2 regions of the Stenotrophomonas sp. LMG 10879 genome follow, and region 2 is predicted to be linked to the other one. Evidence: riboswitches for the same ligand, from Rfam matches in the RefSeq annotation. Region 2 holds a riboswitch; the other holds the start of a gene.
What was found. A riboswitch is a leader RNA that binds a small molecule or an ion and turns the genes downstream of it on or off. The one in region 2 is predicted to bind cobalamin.
Positions count from the first base shown of each region.

Region 1: linked by a shared signal. The riboswitch ahead of CR919_RS08260 (epoxyqueuosine reductase QueH) and the one ahead of btuB (TonB-dependent vitamin B12 receptor) in region 2 are both predicted to bind cobalamin.

Region 1 is NZ_PEJT01000004.1:283,317-294,034, reverse strand. Features, by position in the region: gene CR919_RS08275 (patatin-like phospholipase family protein) at 1-1,253, opposite strand, end outside; gene CR919_RS08270 (bifunctional nicotinamide-nucleotide adenylyltransferase/Nudix hydroxylase) at 1,586-2,641, shown strand; gene CR919_RS08265 (nicotinate phosphoribosyltransferase) at 2,722-4,131, shown strand; cobalamin riboswitch at 4,245-4,460, shown strand; gene CR919_RS08260 (epoxyqueuosine reductase QueH) at 4,604-5,275, shown strand; gene pncA (bifunctional nicotinamidase/pyrazinamidase) at 5,333-5,959, shown strand; gene CR919_RS08250 (NYN domain-containing protein) at 6,103-6,822, shown strand; gene purU (formyltetrahydrofolate deformylase) at 6,815-7,666, opposite strand; gene CR919_RS08240 (LysR family transcriptional regulator) at 7,780-8,688, shown strand; gene CR919_RS08235 (NADH:flavin oxidoreductase/NADH oxidase) at 8,692-9,795, opposite strand; gene CR919_RS08230 (NAD-dependent protein deacetylase) at 9,901-10,704, opposite strand.
Region 2 is NZ_PEJT01000018.1:62,031-72,748, forward strand. Features, by position in the region: gene CR919_RS20480 (NAD(P)H-binding protein) at 1-471, opposite strand, end outside; gene CR919_RS20485 (LysR family transcriptional regulator) at 577-1,506, shown strand; gene gph (phosphoglycolate phosphatase) at 1,634-2,302, shown strand; gene btuB (TonB-dependent vitamin B12 receptor) at 2,390-4,231, opposite strand; cobalamin riboswitch at 4,348-4,569, opposite strand; gene CR919_RS20500 (histidine phosphatase family protein) at 4,746-5,324, shown strand; gene CR919_RS20505 (TfoX/Sxy family protein) at 5,409-5,771, opposite strand; gene CR919_RS20510 (GAF domain-containing protein) at 5,768-6,250, opposite strand; gene bioD (dethiobiotin synthase) at 6,319-7,005, shown strand; gene CR919_RS20520 (PLP-dependent aminotransferase family protein) at 7,088-8,530, opposite strand; gene msrA (peptide-methionine (S)-S-oxide reductase MsrA) at 8,744-9,481, opposite strand; gene CR919_RS20530 (cytochrome c biogenesis protein DipZ) at 9,496-10,718, opposite strand, start outside.

The DNA of each region.
Region 1 (10,718 bases), on a different contig from region 2:
TCGCGCTGCACCGGCTCGGGCCGTTGCGGATAGACCAGATTGATGGCGAAGGTCGGCCAGCGCGGCAGCGCCGCATCGAACAGGTGGATCGGGAAGTTGCTGCTGATGCCGCCATCGGAGAACCAGCACACCCGGAACGCGGTGATCACCGGACCGCAGGCCTGGCCTGCACTGGTCAGGCCTTCCATGCTGTCGGCCACGTTGTGCCCGGCCTCGCTTCCCGTGGTCGACGTCGGCTCGCAGCGACGCTCGCGACGCGAGGGCTCATGCAGCGGCACCGCGCTGATCAGCAGCGGGAAGCTGAGGCTCATGCGCGTGGCCACCAGTACCGGCAGCGACGCGCCCTGCGGCAGATGGTAGTAGTTGCGGCCTTCAACCTCACGCGGTGGGCCGGCGCGGTCGACCATCCACTGCACCACGCTGGCCGGGAACAGCTGCTCGAACTCCTCGCGCAGGAACCAGAACTGCGCACCGCCCAACGGCAGCGTGCGCGGTTCGTTGTGCGACACGCAGGTGGTGATCATCTGCAGGGTGATCGCATGCGGGCTGTCCGGCTCGCCCGCATAACGCGGCGCGTCGTGCAGATCGGCGAAGGTCAGCGGTGCATTCATCGGTTTGCCTGACAACTGCTGCAGGCTTTCATGCAGCCACTCGGTCAGCGCCGGCGTGCCTGCGTTCCGGCTCAGTCCACTGCAAAGCCCCAGCAGGTTGCGTCGCGCCACCCGTGCCACGCGCAGCGCCGCCCCGGCTACACCTGCACCATAGGCACACAACAGCGACGGCAGCAGGGTCGCCGCCACGCCGCTCCAGCCACCGCCCCACCAGCCCAGGCCAAGCAGCAGTGCCAGCGACACCAGCACTTCCAGCGGCGCGATCTGGAAAACCGCGATGGCCAGGCACAGCAGCTTGCGCGGCCAGCCGGCGTTGCCGGTCAGCACCACCAGCAGCCGATACGCAGCGCGTGCGCCAGCGGCGGGTTGAAACAGGCTGTAGATGAATCCACGCCGCGACAGCTGTGCCGACACCGCTGAAAGGCCGCCATATCCCGCATCACCCGGCAGGTGTTCCCCCAGTTGCTGGCGGCGGTCGCCGTATGCCGCAGCGGCGGCCACGGCAGCGGCGATCGCACCGGCCGAGGTACCACCGATGCTCTTGAAACGGTATTCGCGGGCCAGTGCGAGCACCGCGTTGGGATACACGATGCCGCTGGTGATGCCGCCTTTCATGACCAGATCGCAGTACTTGTCTGCCACTACCCTTCCCCCGCTTGCCAACGGCGCGCCGCAGCGCGTATTGCCATCCCTGGACCGGTGAGACCTGCCTGTCATTGCCATAGCGCCTGGACGTCGGGCACGGGAACGTGTGAAAGATTCCCATCCAACGCCAGGAATGCAGTATGACGTGGCGCCCTCTCACTGCCTGAGACCACCGCCGCAGTTGTGCAGGCACGTCGCCGGCAGGCAGCCGCCATGCCGTGCTGGCAGCTGTCTGGCACCACTGGCGGATACTTGACCGGCGGCACCGAAGGCGTAGCATCTGCAGCAAGCCAAGGGACAGACCCTTCGCTGCCACAACGACATGAGGGATTCTCATGGAATTCGACTATCTCGTCTTCATCGGGCGTTTCGAGCCCTTCCACAACGGCCATGCCGCCGTTGCCCGCCTTGCCCTGAGCAGGGCCCGCAAGCTGATCTTCCTGGTCGGCTCTGCCGATACCCCCCGCAGCCTGCGCAATCCCTGGACCGTGGCCGAACGCGCCGTGATGATCCAGGCCGCCCTCGATGGCAACGCCGATCGCCTGCTGATCCAGCCACTGCGTGACCACCTGTACAACGAAGCCCAGTGGATCGCCAGCGTGCAGCGTCATGTGGCCGAAGCCCTGCGCAACGATGGCGCCGCATCCGATGCGAAGGTCGGCCTGATCGGCATGGACAAGGATGCTTCCAGCTACTACCTGCGGGAATTCCCGCAATGGCCGCTGGTCGATGTGCAGCACACCGCAACGTTGTCGGCCACCGAGCTGCGTCGTTACCTGTTCGAAGCCGGCGACGTGGATTTCCACGGTGCACTGCTGATGCTGCGCGGCAATGTACCGGCACCGGTGTACGACATGCTCGAGGCGTTCCGCAGAAGCTCGCCGGCCTACGCGCAGCTGTTGGCCGAGTACCGTTTCATCGAGCAGTACAAGGCCGCCTGGAAGGATGCGCCATACGCACCGACCTTCGTCACCACCGATGCGGTGGTGGTGCACTCGGGCCACGTACTGCTGGTCCGCCGTCGTTCGGCACCGGGCAAGGGCCTGTGGGCGCTGCCCGGCGGCTTCGTCGGCCAGGAACAGGGCCTGCTCGACAGCTGCCTGCGCGAACTGCGCGAGGAAACCCGGCTGAAGATTCCACTGCCGGTGCTGAAAGGCTCGCTGAAGGGCCAGCAGGTGTTCGACCACCCCGAGCGCAGCCAGCGCGGCCGCACCATCACCCATGCCTTCCACTTCGAATTCCCCGCTGGCGAACTGCCGGCGGTGCGCGGTGGCGACGACGCCGACAAGGCGCGCTGGATTCCGGTCAGCGAGGCGCTGGACATGGGCCCGCAGCTGTTTGAAGACCACCTGCACATCCTGGAGTACTTCCTGGGCCGGGGCTGATCGCACTGGACCCTGCAGAACCCGTTTTCCCCACCGGCGGACAGACCGCCGGTGCCACTCGACGCGAAGGAGCTTCCGTCATGCATTACCTCGATAACCTTCTCCTCAACACCGACAGCTACAAGGCCAGCCACTGGCTGCAGTACCCGCCGGGTACCGACGCCACGTTCTTCTACGTGGAATCACGCGGCGGCCTGCACGATCGCACGGTGTTCTTCGGCCTGCAGGCGATCCTCAAGGATGCCCTGGCACGGCCGGTCACCCACGCCGACATCGACGACGCCGCAGCGCTGTTCGCCGCGCATGGCGAACCGTTCAACGAAGCCGGCTGGCGCGATATCGTCGACCGTCTCGGCGGCCATCTGCCGGTACGCATCCGCGCCGTACCCGAGGGCAGCGTGGTGCCCACGCAGCAGGCGCTGATGACCATCGAGTCGACCGACCCCGCCGCCTTCTGGGTGCCGTCCTACCTGGAAACCCTGCTGCTGCGCGTGTGGTACCCGGTCACCGTGGCGACCATCAGTTGGCATGCGCGGCAGACCATCGCCGCGTTCCTGCAGCAGACCAGCGATGACCCGCAGGGGCAGCTGCCGTTCAAGCTGCACGACTTCGGCGCACGTGGCGTCTCCAGCCTGGAATCTGCCGCACTGGGTGGTGCTGCGCACCTGGTCAACTTCCTCGGCACCGATACGGTATCGGCGCTGTGCCTTGCACGTGCGCATTACCACGCGCCGATGGCGGGCTATTCGATTCCGGCCGCCGAGCACAGCACCATCACCAGCTGGGGCCGCGAGCGCGAAGTGGATGCGTACCGCAACATGCTGCGCCAGTTCGGCACGCCCGGTGCGATCGTAGCGGTGGTGTCGGACAGCTATGACATCTACCGCGCCATCAGCGAACACTGGGGTACCACCCTGCGCGAAGAAGTGATCGCTTCCGGCGCCACCCTGGTCGTCCGCCCCGACTCGGGCGACCCGGTGGAGGTGGTGGCCGAAAGCCTGCTGCGGCTGGATGCCGCGTTCGGTCACACGATCAACGGCAAGGGCTACAAGGTGCTCAACCACGTCCGCGTCATCCAGGGCGATGGCATCAACCCGGACACGATCCGCGCGATCCTGCAGCGCACCACCAATGATGGCTACTCGGCCGACAACGTGGCCTTCGGCATGGGCGGCGCACTGCTGCAGCGGCTGGACCGTGATACGCAGAAGTTCGCACTGAAGTGCTCGGCCGCGCGGGTGGACGGTGACTGGATCGATGTCTACAAGGATCCGATCACCGATGCCGGCAAGGCCAGCAAGCGCGGCCGTATGCGCCTGCTGCGCCGCTTGGACGACGGCAGCCTGCACACGCTGCCGCTGCCGGCCGATGGCGATGACACCCTGCCGGCCGGCTTCGAGGATGCGATGGTGACCGTGTGGGAGAACGGCCGCCTGCTGCACGACCAGCGCCTGGATGACATCCGCGCCCGGGCCGCTGCCCAGCGTTGAGGACCCATCCACGCATGGCGGGGATCCCGCTGGGGGTCAGAGCCCGTTGCGGGCAACGGGATCCGACCCCTGGGCCTTGACCGGCGCCGCCAACGCGTCCACCGTGGGCGCGCCGAAGGTATCCCTGCCGTGGTCTGGATGACGACAGGGATTTAAACGGGAATCCGGTGAAGGCGCCTCGCGCGCCCATTCCGGAGCTGCCCCGCAGCGGTGAATGGAAACGAATCCTGCCAACAGCACTGGGCTCGCGCCTGGGAAGCGGCAGGTAGTAGGTGGGCTGCGGCCCGTGTCCATCAGCCCGAATACCGGCCCCGGCCGGGGGACTCGACCGTCCCCTGACTCGACCTGGAATCTCCGCGGGGAGGTTGCCGGGGCCATCGTCGTCCTGCGCGTGCAGGTGGCGTGGCCGCGCGCGTCCTGTTCACGGTTTCCGGCCAGACCCGCTGCTGCCCACGCCCAGATGCACCCGACGATGACCGAGCTCCAACGCCCCACCCTGACCCTTCCCGACAACGGCCAGCGCCTGCTGCTGCACTCGTGCTGCGCGCCATGCTCGGGCGAAGTGATGGAGGCGATCACCGCCTCCGGAATCGACTACGCGATCTTCTTCTACAACCCCAACATCCACCCGGTGAAGGAGTACGAGCTGCGCAAGCAGGAGAACATCCGCTTCGCCGAGCAGCACAACATTCCCTTCATCGACTGCGACTACGACACCGACAACTGGTTCAGCCGTGCGCGTGGCATGGAGAATGAACCCGAGCGCGGCATCCGCTGCACGATGTGCTTCGACATGCGTTTCGAGCGCACCGCGCTGTACGCACACGAACACGGCTACGACACCATCAGCTCCTCGCTGGGCATCTCGCGCTGGAAGAACATGGCGCAGATCAACGACTGTGGCGTGCGCGCCGCCTCGCATTACGAAGGCCTGCAGTACTGGGACTACAACTGGCGCAAGGGTGGTGGTGCCAGCCGCATGGTCGAGATCAGCAAACGCGAGCAGTTCTACCAGCAGGAATACTGTGGCTGCGTGTATTCGCTGCGCGATGCCAACCGCCACCGTCGTGAGAACGGCCGCGAGCGCATCAAGATCGGCCTGCTGTATTACGGGCAGGACAACGACGCCGCCAGCAGCGATTGACGTGCGCGCGAGGGGCGGCCACGCTGGTCGCCCCTCTTCCGTTGTACCGGACCTGCCATGACCGCCCTGCCCGCTGACGTCGCCCTGCTGGTGATCGACCTGCAGCCGGACTTCATGCCCGGTGGCGCCCTCGCCTGCGAACAGGGCGATGCGCTGGTGGCGCCGATCACGGCACTGCTGGCCGAGCGCCGCTACCGCACCGTGGTCGCAACCCAGGACTGGCACCCGGCCGACCATGCCTCGTTTGCCAGCCAGCATCCGGGGCATCTGCCGTTCGAAGCGATCCTGCTGCACGCACAGCCGCAGACCCTGTGGCCGGACCACTGCGTGCAGGGCAACGCGGGCGCCGCACTGCACCCGGGCGTGGACTGGACCGTGGCCGACCTGATCCTGCGCAAGGGCACCCGCCAACAGGTGGATTCGTACAGCGCCTTCCGCGAAAACCACGGTCCCGACGGCACGCGCCCAGCGACCGGACTGGCCGGCTGGCTGCACGAACGTGGGATCCGCGAGGTGCACGTGTGCGGGTTGGCACGCGATTACTGCGTGCTGTGGAGCGCGCAGGACGCGGTGAAGTCCGGCTTCCGGGTGAAGTTCCTGTGGGAGCTGACCCGCCCGGTGACCGATGCCAACGACGGCATGGTGCGCGAGGCCCTGGCGAAGGCGAGGATTGCGATCCTGTAAGCAGCATGTCGCCTCTGCCGCTTGTGTGCCTGATTCGCAACCTGCAGAATCGCGCCATCCAGCCCTCCAAGTACGCCCCCCAACAGATCGCGGGACGGCCGAACCGAGGGCTTTTCATTGGATGACGCCAGGAGGGCAAAGGTATGCCGACGGCAGTTCTCATTGATGGCGGCTACTTCATCAAGCGCTTTCGCCGCATCGAGCCCCACAACGCTTACAACGCCCAACGCGCCGCCGAGGTCGCCCACCGATGGGCCATCGCCCATCTGAAGCATGCAAGTGGCGAGCGACGGGACCTCTATCGCATCTTCTTCTACGACTGCCCGCCGTTGCGCAAGAAGATGCACAACCCGATTTCCGGTCTGTGCATCGACTATTCGCGATCCGACGAAGCGCTGTTCAGAACCAGCCTGCACGAGGCACTGAAGCAGAAGCGGAAGGTCGCCCTGCGTCTTGGCCATCTCACCGACTTCAGTTCGTGGACGACCGGGTCACGAACCTTCGACGACCTGCTCAAGGGAAAGCGAACGTTCGGCGATCTTCAGGCCGACGAGCTGCAACCGAATGTGCGGCAGAAAGGCGTGGATATGCGCATCGGCATCGACATCTCGTCACTCGCCCTCAAGCGTCAGGTCCGCCAGATCATTCTGATGGCGGGTGATGCTGACTTCGTGCCGGCCGCGAAGCTCGCCCGGCGTGAAGGCGTCGATTTCGTGCTGGATCCGATGTGGTCATCCATTCCCAAAGGGCTGATGGAACACATTGATGGCGTACGCTCCACCTGCCCCAAGCCATTGGAGCAACAGCGGGCGCATCGCGGGCAGTTGCCGCGTGCCATCCCGGGAACCGCCAGCGCTACCTGAACACCACCGTGCGGTGCCCGTTGAGCAGGATGCGGTGCTCCACGTGCCGGCGTACCGCCCGCGCCAGCACCTGCGATTCGGTATCGCTGCCCAGCCGCACCAGTTCCCTCGGGGTCATCGCGTGGTCCACGCGGGCCACGTCCTGTTCGATGATCGGGCCCTCGTCCAGGTCTTCGGTGACGTAGTGTGCGGTGGCGCCGATGATCTTGACCCCGCGCGCATGCGCCTGGTGGTACGGCTGTGCGCCCTTGAAGCTGGGCAGGAAGCTGTGGTGGATGTTGATTGCCCTGCCCGCCAGCGCACGGCACAGCGTGGGCGAAAGAATCTGCATGTAGCGCGCCAGCACCACCAGATCGATGCGCTCGCGTTCGACCAGGTCGATGATCTGCTGTTCCTGCGCCGCGCGCGTGTCCGCGTTCACCGGCAGGTGGTGGAACGGCACCTGGTAGGACGCCGCCAGCGCCGCGAAGTCCGCATGGTTGGATGCCACCGCGGCGATATCCACCTTCAGCTGGCCGCTGTGTGCACGGAAAAGCAGGTCGTTCAGGCAATGGCCCTGCTTGCTGACCAGCACCAGCAGGCGTGGCCGGCGGCGACCGTCATGCAGCTGCCAGTCCATGCCGAAGTCCGCTGCCAGTGCGGCCATCGCGGTGTGCACGGTGTCCAGCGGCAGGCCCGCATCGCGGTCGAAGTGCACGCGCAGGAAGAAGCGACCGCTCTCCTCATCGCCGAACTGCTGGGCGTCGAGGATGTTGCAGCCGTGGTCGAACAACAGGCCCGACACGCGATAGACGATGCCGGTGCGGTCGGGACAGGAGAGGGTGAGGATGGAATCGGGGCGCATTGCCCGAGTGTAGGGCAGCACTGCGGCGTGGTGGACGATGGTCACCGATGCAACCGACTGCTTGGTACAGACCCAAGCGATACTTGGCCTTCCGCATGGCAAGCTGGTCGGTCATGAACCTGTTGCAGCTCATCCGCAGCTTCACCCGCACCGCAGAGACCGGCAGCATTGCCGCTGCGGCACGCACCCTTGGCATCAGCGCCACCGCCGTGGGCCAGAACATCAACCGTCTGGAAGCCCACCTGGGCGTACGCCTGCTGAACCGCAGCACGCGCCAGCTGGCGCTGAGCGAGGCCGGCACGGTGTACCTGGCACAGGTGCGGCATCTCGAAGCCGATCTGGCACGCGCGCAGGCCATGGTCACCGGCGACGTGGAACCGGCCGGGCCCCTGCGCATCGCCAGCAGCAGCGCGTTCGCCCGGCACGTGCTGGCACCGCTGCTGCCCTCACTGCAGCAGCGCTACCCGCAGCTGCAACTGGAACTGCGCCTGACCGATCGCGCCGTGCAGCACGGTGCCGAGGCGGTGGATGCAAGCCTCCGCATCGGCGCGCAGCTGGAGGACGGGCTGGTGGCGCGGCCCCTGGCACGCATTCCGTTCGTGTTCTGCGCATCGCCAGCGTACCTGCAGGCACACGGCACGCCGCTGGAACCGGCGCAGCTGGCCGCCCATCGCGGCCTGCTGCACCGCTTCCCCACCGACGGCCGGCCACTGCGCTGGGGCCTGCTGAAAGAGGGGCAACGCGTGGACGCGGCACTGCCGCCGAGCATGGTCTGCGATGACATCGATGCGCTGGCCGAACTGGCCGCTGCCGGAGCCGGCATCACCCGGCTGGCGGCGTTCGTGGCCGAGCCGTACCTGCGTGACGGGCGCCTGCAGGCGGTGTTCGGTTGCGGCAGCGACTGGCAGCCGGAACCGATGGACGTCTATTTCTGCGTCAGCGACCGCCGCGACTTCACCGCCAAGATCCGCGCGCTGTTCGAGCACCTGCAGGCCGGCCTGCCGCCGGCCTGGCGGGTGTAATGCTCAGCGCGGACTGAACACGCCGCGTGCATCGCGCGGCTCGCAGCGCAGGTACTGCGGCGCCGGCACCACGGTGTCACCCAGCGCAGCAGCGGCGTGCCACGGCCAACGCGGGTCGTACAGGATGCCGCGGGCCAGCGCGATGGCATCGGCCTGGTTGTGGCGCAGGATCGATTCGGCCTGCTCCGGCTCGGTGATCATGCCTACCGCGATCACCGGCATGCGCACCTTCTTGGCCTTGATCGCCGCCGCGAACGGCACCTGGTAGCCGGGGCCGACGCTGATCTTCTGGCGCTCGTGCAGGCCGCCACTGGAAACGTGCAGGAAATTGCAGCCGCGTGCGTCCAGTACCTGTGCCAGCGCCTCGCTCTGCACGATGTCCCAGCCACCCTCGACCCAGTCGCTGGCGGAGATGCGCACGCCCACGGCGACCTTGTCCGACACCGCGGCACGCACCGCGTCGAACACTTCAACCAGCATCCGCAGGCGGTTCGGCAGCGAGCCGCCGTAGCCATCGGTGCGGCGGTTGCTCAGCGGCGACAGGAACTGGTGCAACAGGTAGCCATGTGCGGCGTGAATCTCGATCAGCTCGAAGCCCAGGCGCTCGGCGCGCACCGCGCTGGCGGCGAAGGCGGCAACGACTTCGGCGATGCCGGCCTCGTCCAGTTCCTGCGGCGCCGGGTCGGTGGCATGGAACGGCAGCGGCGACGGTGCGACCGTGGCCCAGCCGCGGACATCATCGGCCGGCAGCTGGCCACCGCCCTCCCACGGGCGCGCCGTAGAGGCCTTGCGGCCGGCATGGGCCAGCTGCACACCCAATGGCATCGGCGACCAGCGGCGCACGCTGGCCAGCACCTGCGCCAAGGCCGCTTCGGTGCCGTCATCCCACAGGCCCAGATCGGCCCAGCTGATGCGGCCGCGCGCTTCGACCGCAGTGGCCTCCAGGATCAACAGGCCCGCACCGGACTGCGCCAGGTTGCCCAGATGCATGGCGTGCCAGTCACTGGCGCGGCCGTCTTCGGCGGAGTACTGGCACATCGGCGCGACGACGATGCGGTTGGACAGGGTCAGGGGGCCGAAGGAGATCGGCGAAAACAGCTGGCTCACGGCAGTGGGGGTGTATCAAAGGGGGTGCGTATTGCACCGCTGTACGGCCGATAGATCAACCGTGTGGGTAGATCGCTGTTTCGTGGGCAAGGCGCAGCCGATGTCTCAGCGCACCCAGCCGGCCAGCGCCTCGGCGCAATCGCGCTCGTCCTTGAACTGCAGCAGGTCGTCGGCACGGGTGCGGCCACGGTTCAGCGCGGCCACCGGCAGGCCAGCCTTGGCCGCCGCCTGCACGAAGCGGAAGCCGGAATAGACCATCAGCGAGGAGCCCACCACCAGTACCGCATCCGCCTGTTGCAGGTGGTCGTGCACGGCATCCACACGCTCACGCGGCACGTTCTCGCCGAAGAACACCACGTCCGGCTTCAGCAGGCCGCCGCAGTGCGCGCAGTCGGGCACCACGAACGTCGAGAAGTCGGTTTCCAGATCGGCATCGCCGTCGGGCGCGATACCGGCCTGCAGCGATTCCCAGCCGGGGTTGGCGTCCAGCAGCTGCTGCTGGAAGTCCTCACGCTCGCTGCGACGTTCGCAGCCCATGCAGCGCACCAGGTCCAGGCGACCGTGCAGGTCGATTACGTTGCGGCTGCCGGCACGCTGGTGCAGGCCATCCACGTTCTGGGTCAGCAGCACCTGCAGCTTGCCGCTGTCTTCCAGTGCGGCCAGCGCCTGGTGGGTGCCGTTGGGCCGGGCCCGGCCGAAGCGTGGCCAGCCCAGCAGGCTGCGCGCCCAGTAACGCTGGCGGGTGGCGGCCTCGCCCATGAACGCCTGGTAGGTCACCGGCGGCGTGCGCTTCCACTGGCCATCGGCATCGCGGTAATCGGGAATGCCCGAAGCGGTGCTGCAGCCGGCGCCGGTCAGCACGAACAGGCGTTGGGCGCGGTCGATGAAGTCGGTGAGCGGCAGGGTCATGGCAGCCAGATGGG
Region 2 (10,718 bases):
GGCCGCCGGCGAGAAGAAGGTCCAGTCCAGGTCATCCACTGCCTGCAGGCGGTTGAAGGCTTCACGGTGGGCCAGCGCGTAGGGCTTGTAGGCCTCCGGGAAGGTGGGGGTGTCGACCAGCTGCACGCCGGGGGCGACTTCCAGGCTGCCAGCACCGCCGACCACCACCAGGCGCGGCACGTTGGCCTTGCGGGCGGCGTCGGCCAGCTGCGCGGCAACCTCGCCGACGCGACCGATGTCGTCGCCCGGGCGCGGGCCGTAGGCGCTGGCCAGCACATCGTGGCCGGCAATGGCGGCGACCAGGGCATCCTGGTCGTCCAGCGAGGCGATGACCGGATGGGCGCCGGCCAGCTCGGCCGGCAGGTCCTGCGCGCTGCGCACGATGACGGTCAGTTGGTGGCCGTTGGCCAGCGCGTGGCGGGCGATCTGGCGGCCGATGTTGCCGGTGGCACCGACGAGGGCGATCTTCATGGCAGGACTCCGTGGGGTAGGGCGGGGGAATGAGGCCACTGTAGGCCGCTGCAGTCGCTCGAAAAACAGCGTATAACGCGCTTGTTTGTTGCATGGATCGAGCAGATGGACCGATTGACCGCCATGACCGTGTTCGTCGAGGTCGCCGAGCGCGGCAGCCTGACCGCCGCCGCCGAGGTGCTGGACATGTCGCGGGCGATGGTCAGCCGCTACCTGGCCGAAGTAGAAGGCTGGCTGGGTGCGCGGCTGCTGCACCGGACCACGCGGCGGGTCAGCCTGACCGGGGCAGGTGAAGCCGCGCTGGCGCGTTTCCGGCAGATGCTGGCGATCGGCGATGAACTGCAGGGCGAGCTGGCCAGCGACGATCCCGAGCCGCACGGCACATTGCGCATCACCGCCAGCGTGTCGTTCGGGCAGAGCCATCTGGCGCGCGCAGTGGCCGCCTTCGTGCAGCGCCATCCGGCCGCACGCATCGAACTGCTGCTGGTCGACCGCACGGTCAACCTGGTGGAGGAGCGCGTCGACCTGGCGGTGCGCATCGCAAGGCAGATCGATCCCAGCCTGATCGCACGTCGCTTGGCGATCTGCCGCTCGGTGCTGTGCGCGACGCCGGCCTACCTGCAGGCACGCGGCACGCCGACTGCCCCCGAACATCTCGCCACGCACAACTGCCTGACCCATCACTACGTCGGCAAGAGCCTATGGCAGCTGCATCGCGAAGGGCGTTCGTTGTCGGTTGCGGTGGGCGGCAACATCAGTGCCAATGAAGCATCGCTGCTGCTGGAGGCCGTCCGCGCCAATGCAGGCATCGCCATGTTGCCGACCTACCAGGTCGCACCGTTGCTGCGCAGTGGCGAACTGATCGAACTGCTGCCCGAGTACAGCCTGGACGAGCTCGGCATCCATGCGGTGTACGCGTCGCGTCGACAGCAGCCCGCCATCATGCGGCGATTCCTGGACTTCCTCGCCGAATGCTTCGCGAGCCCGGCCTTCCAGGATCTGGACTGGCGCCCTTCGGGCAAGGAGAACACATGAACCATGGACAGGCGTTGATCGACCACGACCGTGCCGCCTGGGACCGCCAGGCCAGCCGCGCACGCCGGATCGGCTGAAAGCGCGGGCGTACAATGGACGGCCCCACGTTGCACGAGTGAGCCGTCCCTTGTCGTATCCCTATCCGCTGGTCGTGTTCGACCTCGATGGCACGCTGGTCGACAGCGCCGCTGATATCGCCGAAGCACTGAACCGCACGCTGCAAGACATCGGTCTGGCACGCGTACCCGAAGCCACCGTGCTGGGCTGGATCGGCGACGGCGTGCGCCGGCTGGTCGAACAGGCCGTGCAGGCTGCCGGGTGCGAAATCGACCTGGCAGCGGTGATGCCGACGTTCATGGTCCACTACCGCGAATGCCTGCTGCGCAGCCCGCAGCTGTTCGATGGCGTGGTCGAAGCGCTGGCGCAACTGCGCGCGTTGAACGTACCGCTGGCCATCTGCACCAACAAGCCGGCCGCCCTGGTGCCGCCGTTGCTGCAGCACCTGGGCATCGCCGAGGCCTTCGCGCTGGTGCTGGGCGGTGATTCGCTGCCGCAGCGCAAGCCCAGCGGCGAGCCGTTGCGGCATATCGCCGCGCATTTCGAACTGCCCGTTGATGCGTGCCTGATGGTGGGCGACTCGCTTACCGATTACCGCGCCGCCGAAGACGCCGGCATGCCGATCGCTCTGGTGCGTTACGGCTATCCGCGCGGCCTGGACCTGGACAATGCGCACGCTGTCGCAGTGATCGACGACCTGCGCGAATTGCCGGGCCTGGCTGCAGGCATCCCGGCGTAGAGCCGAGCCTGCGCTCGGCTCTACAAGTAGATCGACGCCATGCGTCGATGGCATCAGGGGGCGCCGGGCAATGCCCGGCGCCCCTTTTCACTTCGGCTGGTAACGCACGCTCAGCTGGTACTCGCGGCCGGGCTGGTTGAACCACGCCACGGTCTCGTACGCGCGGTCGAACACATTGGCCACCCGCGCCAGCACCGACCATGCCGGGGTCAGCGCGTATTCGGCGCGCAGATCCAGCGTGCCGTAGCCGCCGACCTTCACCGCGTTGGCGGCATCGTCGTAGCGCTTGCCCGCGCCCTGCACGGTCAGCCCGGTGCGGAAATCACCGAAGCGGCGGTCGATGTCCAGGCGCGCGGTCTGCTGCGCACGGCGTGCCAGCCAGTTGTCGAACTGCGCGCTGCCGCGGGTGCGGTTGCGCGGATCGGTGAAGCTGAGCTGCGCGTTGATGTCGAAGCCGGCCACGGTGGCGCCGCCGGTCAGTTCCGCACCGCGGATGCGTGCCTTCTCGACCTGCTGCATGCGGAAGGTGGCCGCGTCATAGGTGATCAGGTCATCGATGCGGGTCTCGTACACGTCCAGGCCCCAACGCCAGCCCTGGCCCTGCTGCGAGATGCCGAGGTTGGCACTCTTGGACTTCTCCGGGTCCAGCGTCGGCACGCCGCTCCATGGGTCGTACAGGTCGCTGAAGGTCGGCGCCTTGAACGCGGTGCCGTAGCTGGCGTTGGCGCGCAGGCCATGGCCCAGCTCCATCGCCCAGCCGAGGCTGCCGGTGGCGTGGTTGCCGAACTGCTGGTTGTCGTCGTTGCGCGCGCTGGCCTGCAGCTGGTGACGGCCGAAGCGCGCCTGGTACTGCAGGAACACGCCGGTATTGCGGCGGTTGTCGACCAGGTAACCGGCGCTGCTGCCATCCAGGTTGTCCTCGCTCCAGTCCACGCCGGCGCTGAGCAGCTGGCCTTCGGCCACACCGAGGTCGGCCTGCAGCGAAGCGCTGTCACGGTGCGTCTGTGCGCTGCCGCGTGCACCGAAATCACCGAAGTTGTCGGACTCGTTGTCGCTGCGGCCGACGTTGGCGGTCAGCGTCAACTGCTCGGACGGGGTGTAGCGCACCTTGCCGGCCAGCACCTGCTGGCGGGTCTCGGAGTAGTTGTAGTAGCCGTCGTAGTGGTTCTTGCCGTCGGCACGCAGGGCGCTGCCTTCCACGGTCCACTCGTCGCTCAGGTTGTAACCACCACGCAGGCTCTTGGACAGGTTGCGGTAGCCATCGCGGTCGGGTTCATCGGCAAAGCAGCCGGTGAACAGCGTGGCCGAACCGCGGCAGGCATCGATGCCGTCCGAATGCTGGTAGGCGATGTCGGCGCCGAACCAGCCGCGTTCGGTGCCACCACCGATGCCGCCACTGGCTTCACGCAGCCCATTGCTGCCGCCCCCCAGCTGGAAGTGCGGAGCAAAATCACCTTGGTTGCGGCGGGTGAAGATCTGGATCACGCCACCGATGGCGTCGGCACCGTACAGGCTGGACTGCGGGCCGCGCACGATTTCCACGCGCTCGATCTGCGCCAGCGTCAGATCCTGGTACATCGCCAGGCCGAGGTCGGCGCTGTTGATGCGCACGCCATCGACCAGCACCACGGTATGCGAGGAGTTGGTGCCACGCAGGAACAGCGAGCTCTGCTTGCCGAGGCCACCGGCATTGGTCAGGTTGATGCCGGCGCGGCCCTGCAGCAGTTCCTGCAGCGAGGTGGCCTGGCTGGATTCGATCTGCGCGCGGTCGATCACCTGCGCAGGCGCAATGCTGTCCTGCAGGGCGATCGGCGTGCGGGTGGCGGTGACCAGCACCTGGTCGAGGTCGGCGGCGCCATCATCGGCCAGGGCCAATGCAGGAAGTGCGGCCAGCACGGCCAGGGACAGCATTCGGGACTGCAGTTTCATCGGGGGACTCCAGGTGCCGCGCACGCCCGCGCAGCGAAGGGGAGGAGTCACAACAGGCAGGCACGCGCCGATGCCGCGGCCATCGCCACAGACATCCAGCGCCATGCCCACCGCATCGCGACCTGAGGCTTCCGGGCCGGTCTCCGGGCTCGCCGCCGGGTGGCCCGAGGCCACCGTCCAGGCGCCTTCCCATGCCTGCGGCACAGTGGCGGGTTGCCTGGAACTGACGTGCTTACCGTTGCGGGGGCAGCGCCGGCATGGCGTGTTGTCACGCGTCACCGGCTTCCCGTTTCAACCTGCCGGCAGGGCCGCAGGTCACCTGGAAGTGCGCGCAGTCTACGGCATCGCGGCCGACCCGTAGCGTTGAACCTGCGCGCCTGGACAGGCGCGAATGCACCTGCACGGTGCAGCAGACCTGCGCCAGCGCCTAGAATGCAGCTCGAATTATCGTGGTGCCGTTGCCGATGTCCGTCTGTTTTCCGCTGTTCCCGCGCCGCCCGTACTGGGCACGCGCATGATCCTCGACCTGGTCCGCCATGCCGGCAACGGTCGTGATGAGTTCCTTGATGGCCGCAGCGATCCGCCGCAGCTGGCCCGCTTGCCGCAGGAGCTGGTCGATGCCTATGCCGGGCAGTCGTGGGAACGGGTGATCAGTTCGCCGCGCCTGCGCTCGCTGCATACGGCGATGGCACTGGCCACACCGCGCGCGCTGGACGTGGAGACGGACGAGGAGTGGGAAGAGCTGGATTTCGGCGACTGGGATGGCCAATCGCTGTTCGACCTGCCGGAAGACGCGTTGGCCGCCTTCCACGCCGATCCGCACGCGTTTCCGCCACCGCATGGCGAGAGCTGGGGCCACTTCGAACGGCGCATCGCACGCGCACTGGATCGACTGCTGGATGACGACGACCCGGCGCCGACGGTCGTGGTCAGCCACGGCGGTCCGTTGCGCATGGTGCTGTCGCAGGTGTGTGGCCTGCCGATGTCGCTGTGCTGGGCGCTGCGCATCGACCACGGAACACGCCTGCGGGTGTGGGTCGAGCGCGGTGAAACGGGTCTGGTGGGCGAGCTGCTGGAGCTGCAGCAGCCCTGACGAATCCGGTAGCGCCGGGCCATGCCCGGCGGATTCCACATCACCCGCGCTACGCGCTCGCCGGGCATGGCCCGGCGCTACCGATCAATCCTCGTCGGTGCTTTCGGCCGCGCCTTCTTCGCCGTCGTCCTCGGCGTCGAAGCGCTGCTCATGCACCGGGCCTGATGCCGGACCTGCCGCCTTCAGCGGATGCACGGCGATACGCGCTTCGTAGTCCTGCACCAGCGCGGTGCGCTGCGCTTCGCTCAGTTCCTGCCAGTGGCAATCCAGCAGCGCACCTTCCAGCGAATACAGCAGGTTGAGGCTGGGCTTGAAGCCGGCACGCTTGACCTTGACGAAGGCGCCGACGGCACCGATGGCAACCAGATCCTCGCGGCTGCGCAGGCCCACCTGGCGCAGCCATGCCGCACTCTTCGGGCCGATGTTGCGCAGCTTGACCGCGCTCACGCCAACGCCCCGACGAACACCTGGGCGATGGCTTCCAGACCGGCCTGGTCCTCAGCATCGAAGCGGCCGACGACCGGGCTGTCGATATCGAACACACCGATCAGCTCCTCACCCCGGAGCAGCGGCACCACCAGCTCCGAGCGCGATGCGGCATCGCAGGCGATATGGCCGGGAAAGGCCTCCACGTCTTCGATGCGCTGGGTCACGCGCTGGCTGGCGGCCGCACCGCACACGCCCTTGTCCAGCGGAATGCGCACGCAGGCCGGCAGGCCCTGGAACGGACCGACCACCAGTTCCTTGCCGTCATACAGGTAGAAGCCGACCCAGTTCAGGTCGGGCAGGGCGTGGTAGACCAGTGCAGCGAGGTTGGCCGCATTGGCGATGCGGTCGGACTCGCCGTAGACCAGGCCACGGGCCTGTTCCAGCAGCTGGGCGTATTGTTCCGGCTTGCTGCCGGTGAGCGAGGCGTTGGCGAACATGGCCGCAGTCTAGCAAGCGTGCCGGGCCGGCGATAATGCACACACTGTTTCCCCGTTGGAGCCCATCGATGCCGTTGCCCGCCACGCTGCCGCCTGCCCTGTTCGTCACCGGCACCGATACCGAGATCGGCAAGACCGCCGCCAGTACCGCGCTGCTGCACGCGCTGCGCCGGCGCGGCCTGCGCGCGGTGGGCATGAAGCCGGTGGCCAGCGGCAGCCACGATCCGGGGCAGGGGCTGCGCAACGACGACGCGCTGGCACTGCAGGCCGCCAGCCTGCCGGTGCCGGACTACGCCGATCTGAACCCCTACGCATTGCGCCAGCCGTTGGCGCCGGAGCTGGCGGCGGCAGAAGATGGCGTGCACATCGAACTGGCCCCGATCGTGGCGGCCTTCGAACGCCTGCGCGCACAGGCCGACGTGGTGGTGGTCGAAGGCGTGGGCGGCTGGCTGGCGCCGCTGTCGGCGCAGCTGGACCAGCGTGATCTGGTGCGAGCGCTGCGGCTGCCGGTGGTGCTGGTGGTCGGCATGCGCCTGGGCTGCGTCAACCACGCGCGGTTGACCGCGCAATCGCTGCAGGCCAGCGGCGTGGACTGCGTGGGCTGGATCGGCAACCACATCGATCCGTCGATGCAACGCCAGGATGAGAATTTCGCGACCCTGCAGCAGCGCCTGCCGATGCCCTGCTGGGGACGGCTGCCGCATCTGCCGGAAGCCGGTGGCGAAGCATTGAGCACACACCTGCACGACGCGTGAGGGTAGCGCCGGGCCATGCCCGGCGAGCGCGCAGCGCGGCAGGGAAAGAAGCCGCCGGGCATGGCCCGGCGCTACCGATCCATCAACGTGCTACCAGCTCCCGCGCGATCGCACCCAACCGTTCCACCGCACCGATGAAGCGCGCGTCCAGGGTCTGGCAGCACGACAGCCGCAGGCAGTGCCGGTACCGCGCGCCACGCGAATACACCTGGCCCGGCATGAACACGATGTCCTCTGCCAGTGCGCGCTCGAACAGTTCACGGGTGTCCACGCCCGGCAGTTCCAGCCACAGCAGGAAGCCGCCCTGCGGCTCGGTCGCGCGGGTGCCGGCAGGGAAATGTTCGGCCACCAGTTGCCGCAGGCGACCGACCTGTTCGCGGTACAGGCGGCGCATGCGATGCAGGTGGTGCTCGTAACTGCCTGCTTCCAGGTAGGCGGCCACCGCATCACCGAGCAGCTGCGGTTCGCCGCCGGTGGACTGGAATTTGAGCAGCGCGATGCGTTCGGCGAAGCGTCCTCCATCGAGCCAGCCGATCCGGTAGTCCGGCGCCAGCGTCTTTGAAAAGCCACCGACCACCATCACCCAGCCATCGCGGTCGAACGCCTTCAGCAAGGGGGCCGGCGGCTCGCAGAACTGCAGTTCGGCATACACCGCGTCTTCGATCAGCGGCAGCTGGCGCGCGTTGACCAGCTCGGCAAGGCGTTGCTTGTCGGCGATCGGCATCGTGCAGCCCAGAGGGTTGTGTACGGTCGGCATCACCACCAGCGCCGCCAGCGGTGTGTGCTCCAGCAGTGCGTCCAGCGCATCCACGTCCAGACCGCGCTGCGGATGGGTGGGCAGTTCGATCGGCTGCAGGCCGAGGGTGGTCAGCAAGGGGTACAGGTTGAAGTACGAGGGCGCCTCGATGCCGACGGCATCACCGGCCTGGGTGACCGCGCGCAGGGCCAGCTGCAGTGCCTCCATCGCGCCATGGGTCAGCAGCAGGCGCTCGGCATGGGTATGCAGGCCCAGCCGTGGGCCACGCCGCACGATCTGCGCCAGCAGGCGCTGCGAACCGTTGGGGCGGGCGTAGGTTTCCACGGTCTGCTGGCCATGGCGCAGTACCTGCGCGGTGTGCCGGGCCAGCTGCGCACCCGGGTAGAACTGTCGTCCGCGCGGGCCGGCAAAGGCCAGGTCGACCACGCCGGGGCGACGCTGTGCTTCCAGCACGCGGGCCATCAGCACCTGCTGCAGCGGCGCGGTCGGTGCTGACGGCGCATCGCGCAGCGATCGCTGCGGCGCCGACAGTCGCGGCGCGACTTCGAAGCCGGCCTTCGGCCGCGGGATGACCAGCCCGGCGTCTTCCAGCTGGCGATAGGCCGCAATCACGGTGTTCAGGCTGAGCTGGCGCTGCGAAGCCATCTGCCGCAGCGAGGGCAACCGGCTGCCGACCGGCAGGCGCCCGCCGTGGATGGCTTCAGCCAGCTCGTCCGACAGCCGCTGGTAGCGGGGTGGGATCATCGTGGTGGTGTCTTCTGTATCCATCGACTCAGCCCGCATCTGGTTCTGTACCCGTGATGCCGACGAGCCTAGCATGTCGTTGTCGGCCGGGCCTGATCGGGGCCGGGTCGATACTTCCCAAGCGCACGGCCCTGTGGCCGTGCGTCTTTTTTTGTTGTGTGTAGAGCCGAGCCCATGCTCGGCTGCTGTTGGCGGAAGAGCAGCCGAGCATGGGCTCGGCTCTACAGAAGAGGGGTGTTACCGCATCGGTACCAGCGCCGGATCGCGGCGGTACAACGCCGGGAACTGTTTGCCGAGCGCGGCCAGCTTGGGCGCGTCGTAGTAGCGGATGTATGCGGCCTGCGGGTAGTTGCTCATATAGTTCTGGTGATAGCTCTCGGCCGGGTAGAAGCGCTGGCCACTGCCCACCTGGGTAACGATCGGCGCGCGGTAGCTGCCGGCCTGGCCGAGCTGTCCGATGTAGGCGCGGCTTGCTGCCTGCTGGCGCGTGTCATCGACGAAGATCGCCGAGCGGTACTGGCTGCCATGATCGGGCCCCTGGCGGTTGAGCTGGGTCGGGTCGTGCACCACCGAGAAGAACACCTGCATCAGCTGCCCATAGCTGACCTGGCGCGGGTCGTAGTCCACCTTCACCGCTTCGGCGTGGCCGGTGCGGCCACTGCTGACGCGTTCATAGCGGGCATCGGCGGCACTGCCCCCGATGTAACCAGACACCGCGTTGCTCACCCCTTTGACGTGCTGGAACACGCCCTGCACGCCCCAGAAGCACCCGCCGGCGAAGACCACGCTGGCATGGCTGGCGTCATCGCGGAACGCCGCGTCGCCGCTGGGCGCAGGCAACGCCTGCACCTGTGCCGTGGGCTCGGCCGCTGCGGCCACCGCACCGCGGTCCACCAGCAGCACGCCCGCGACCAGCGCGGTGGCGACCAGGCCGGCGACGCCGGCGGCAATGCCCTGTTCGAAGGAGAGTTTCATCGTGTGCTCCCGGTTCAACCGAAGGTGAAGGCGTAGGCCTGCACGCCTGCGTCGAGGAATTCGATCTCGAAACGATGCGGACCGATCGTGCCTTGCTGGCGGATCAGCTGGTACAGACGGTGTTCGTTGACGGTGCCGGTGCCATCGGCCGCCACGTCGGCGCCGGCATCGGCCGCTGGCAGTGGCTTGCCATCAAGCAGCACGCGGAAGCGCACCGGCTTCCCGTCCTCGCCCGGTGCCAGCACCAGATGCAGGTCGCGGGCATGGAACTGGAAGGCGATGCGGCCTCCGGCCTGCTGCAGCTGCGCCGCTTCATCGTTGACCCGCCACTGTCCGGACAGGCCCCATTGGTTCAGCGCCAGGGTGGACGGCAGCGTGTAGCCGAATGCTGTGTCGGCGTGCTGCCCGCCCGGCGAGGCGAACTGCTCGGCACGTGCGTGGCCCAGGTAGGTTTCCGGCGAGCGCAGGTTGCCCATGTCGGCCTGCGTGGCTACGCCCTGCAGGTCGGCCGCAGCGGGGTCCGCAGGCGGTGGCAGGTCGGTCTGCCCGGCTTCCACCAGCAGACGGCGGATCACCTGTTCGGAATGCGCGTAGTTGCCCTCGCCGAACTGATGGCCGCGGATGTTGCCCTGCGCGTCGATGAAGTAGTGCGCCGGCCAGTAGCGGTTGTTGAACGCGCGCCAGATCGCATATTGGTTGTCGAGCGCGACCGGGTATTCGACCTTCAGCTGCTGCACGGCCTTCATCACGTTGCGCGGGTCGCGCTCGAAGGCGAACTCCGGCGTATGCACGCCGACCACCACCAGGCCATGGTCGCGGTAGCGCTGCGCCCACTCGTGCACGAACGGCATCGCGCGCAGGCAGTTGATGCAGGAGTAGGTCCAGAAATCGATCAGCACCACCTTGCCGCGCAGCTGCTCCGCACTCAGCGGTGGGCTGTTGAGCCAGCCGGTGGCGCCGCTCAGCGAAGGCAGTGTGCCTTCCACCGGCAGCGGCGCGCCTGCCTGCCCGGCCGCCATCATCATCATCGGCGGTGCTGCCGGTTGCGCGTCGGGCACGGCGTCCAGCAGGCCCTGCTCGATGCGCGCGGTGCTGACCGCGGACAGGCGGGTCAGCAGGCCGGTGTCCCAGCCCAGGCCGATCGCCACTACTGCCAGCAGCGCGGCCACACCCAGCACCCGGCGCACCACATTGCCCAGCCCGAGCCGGGCCTGCAGGGCACGGAACACGCGGCCAC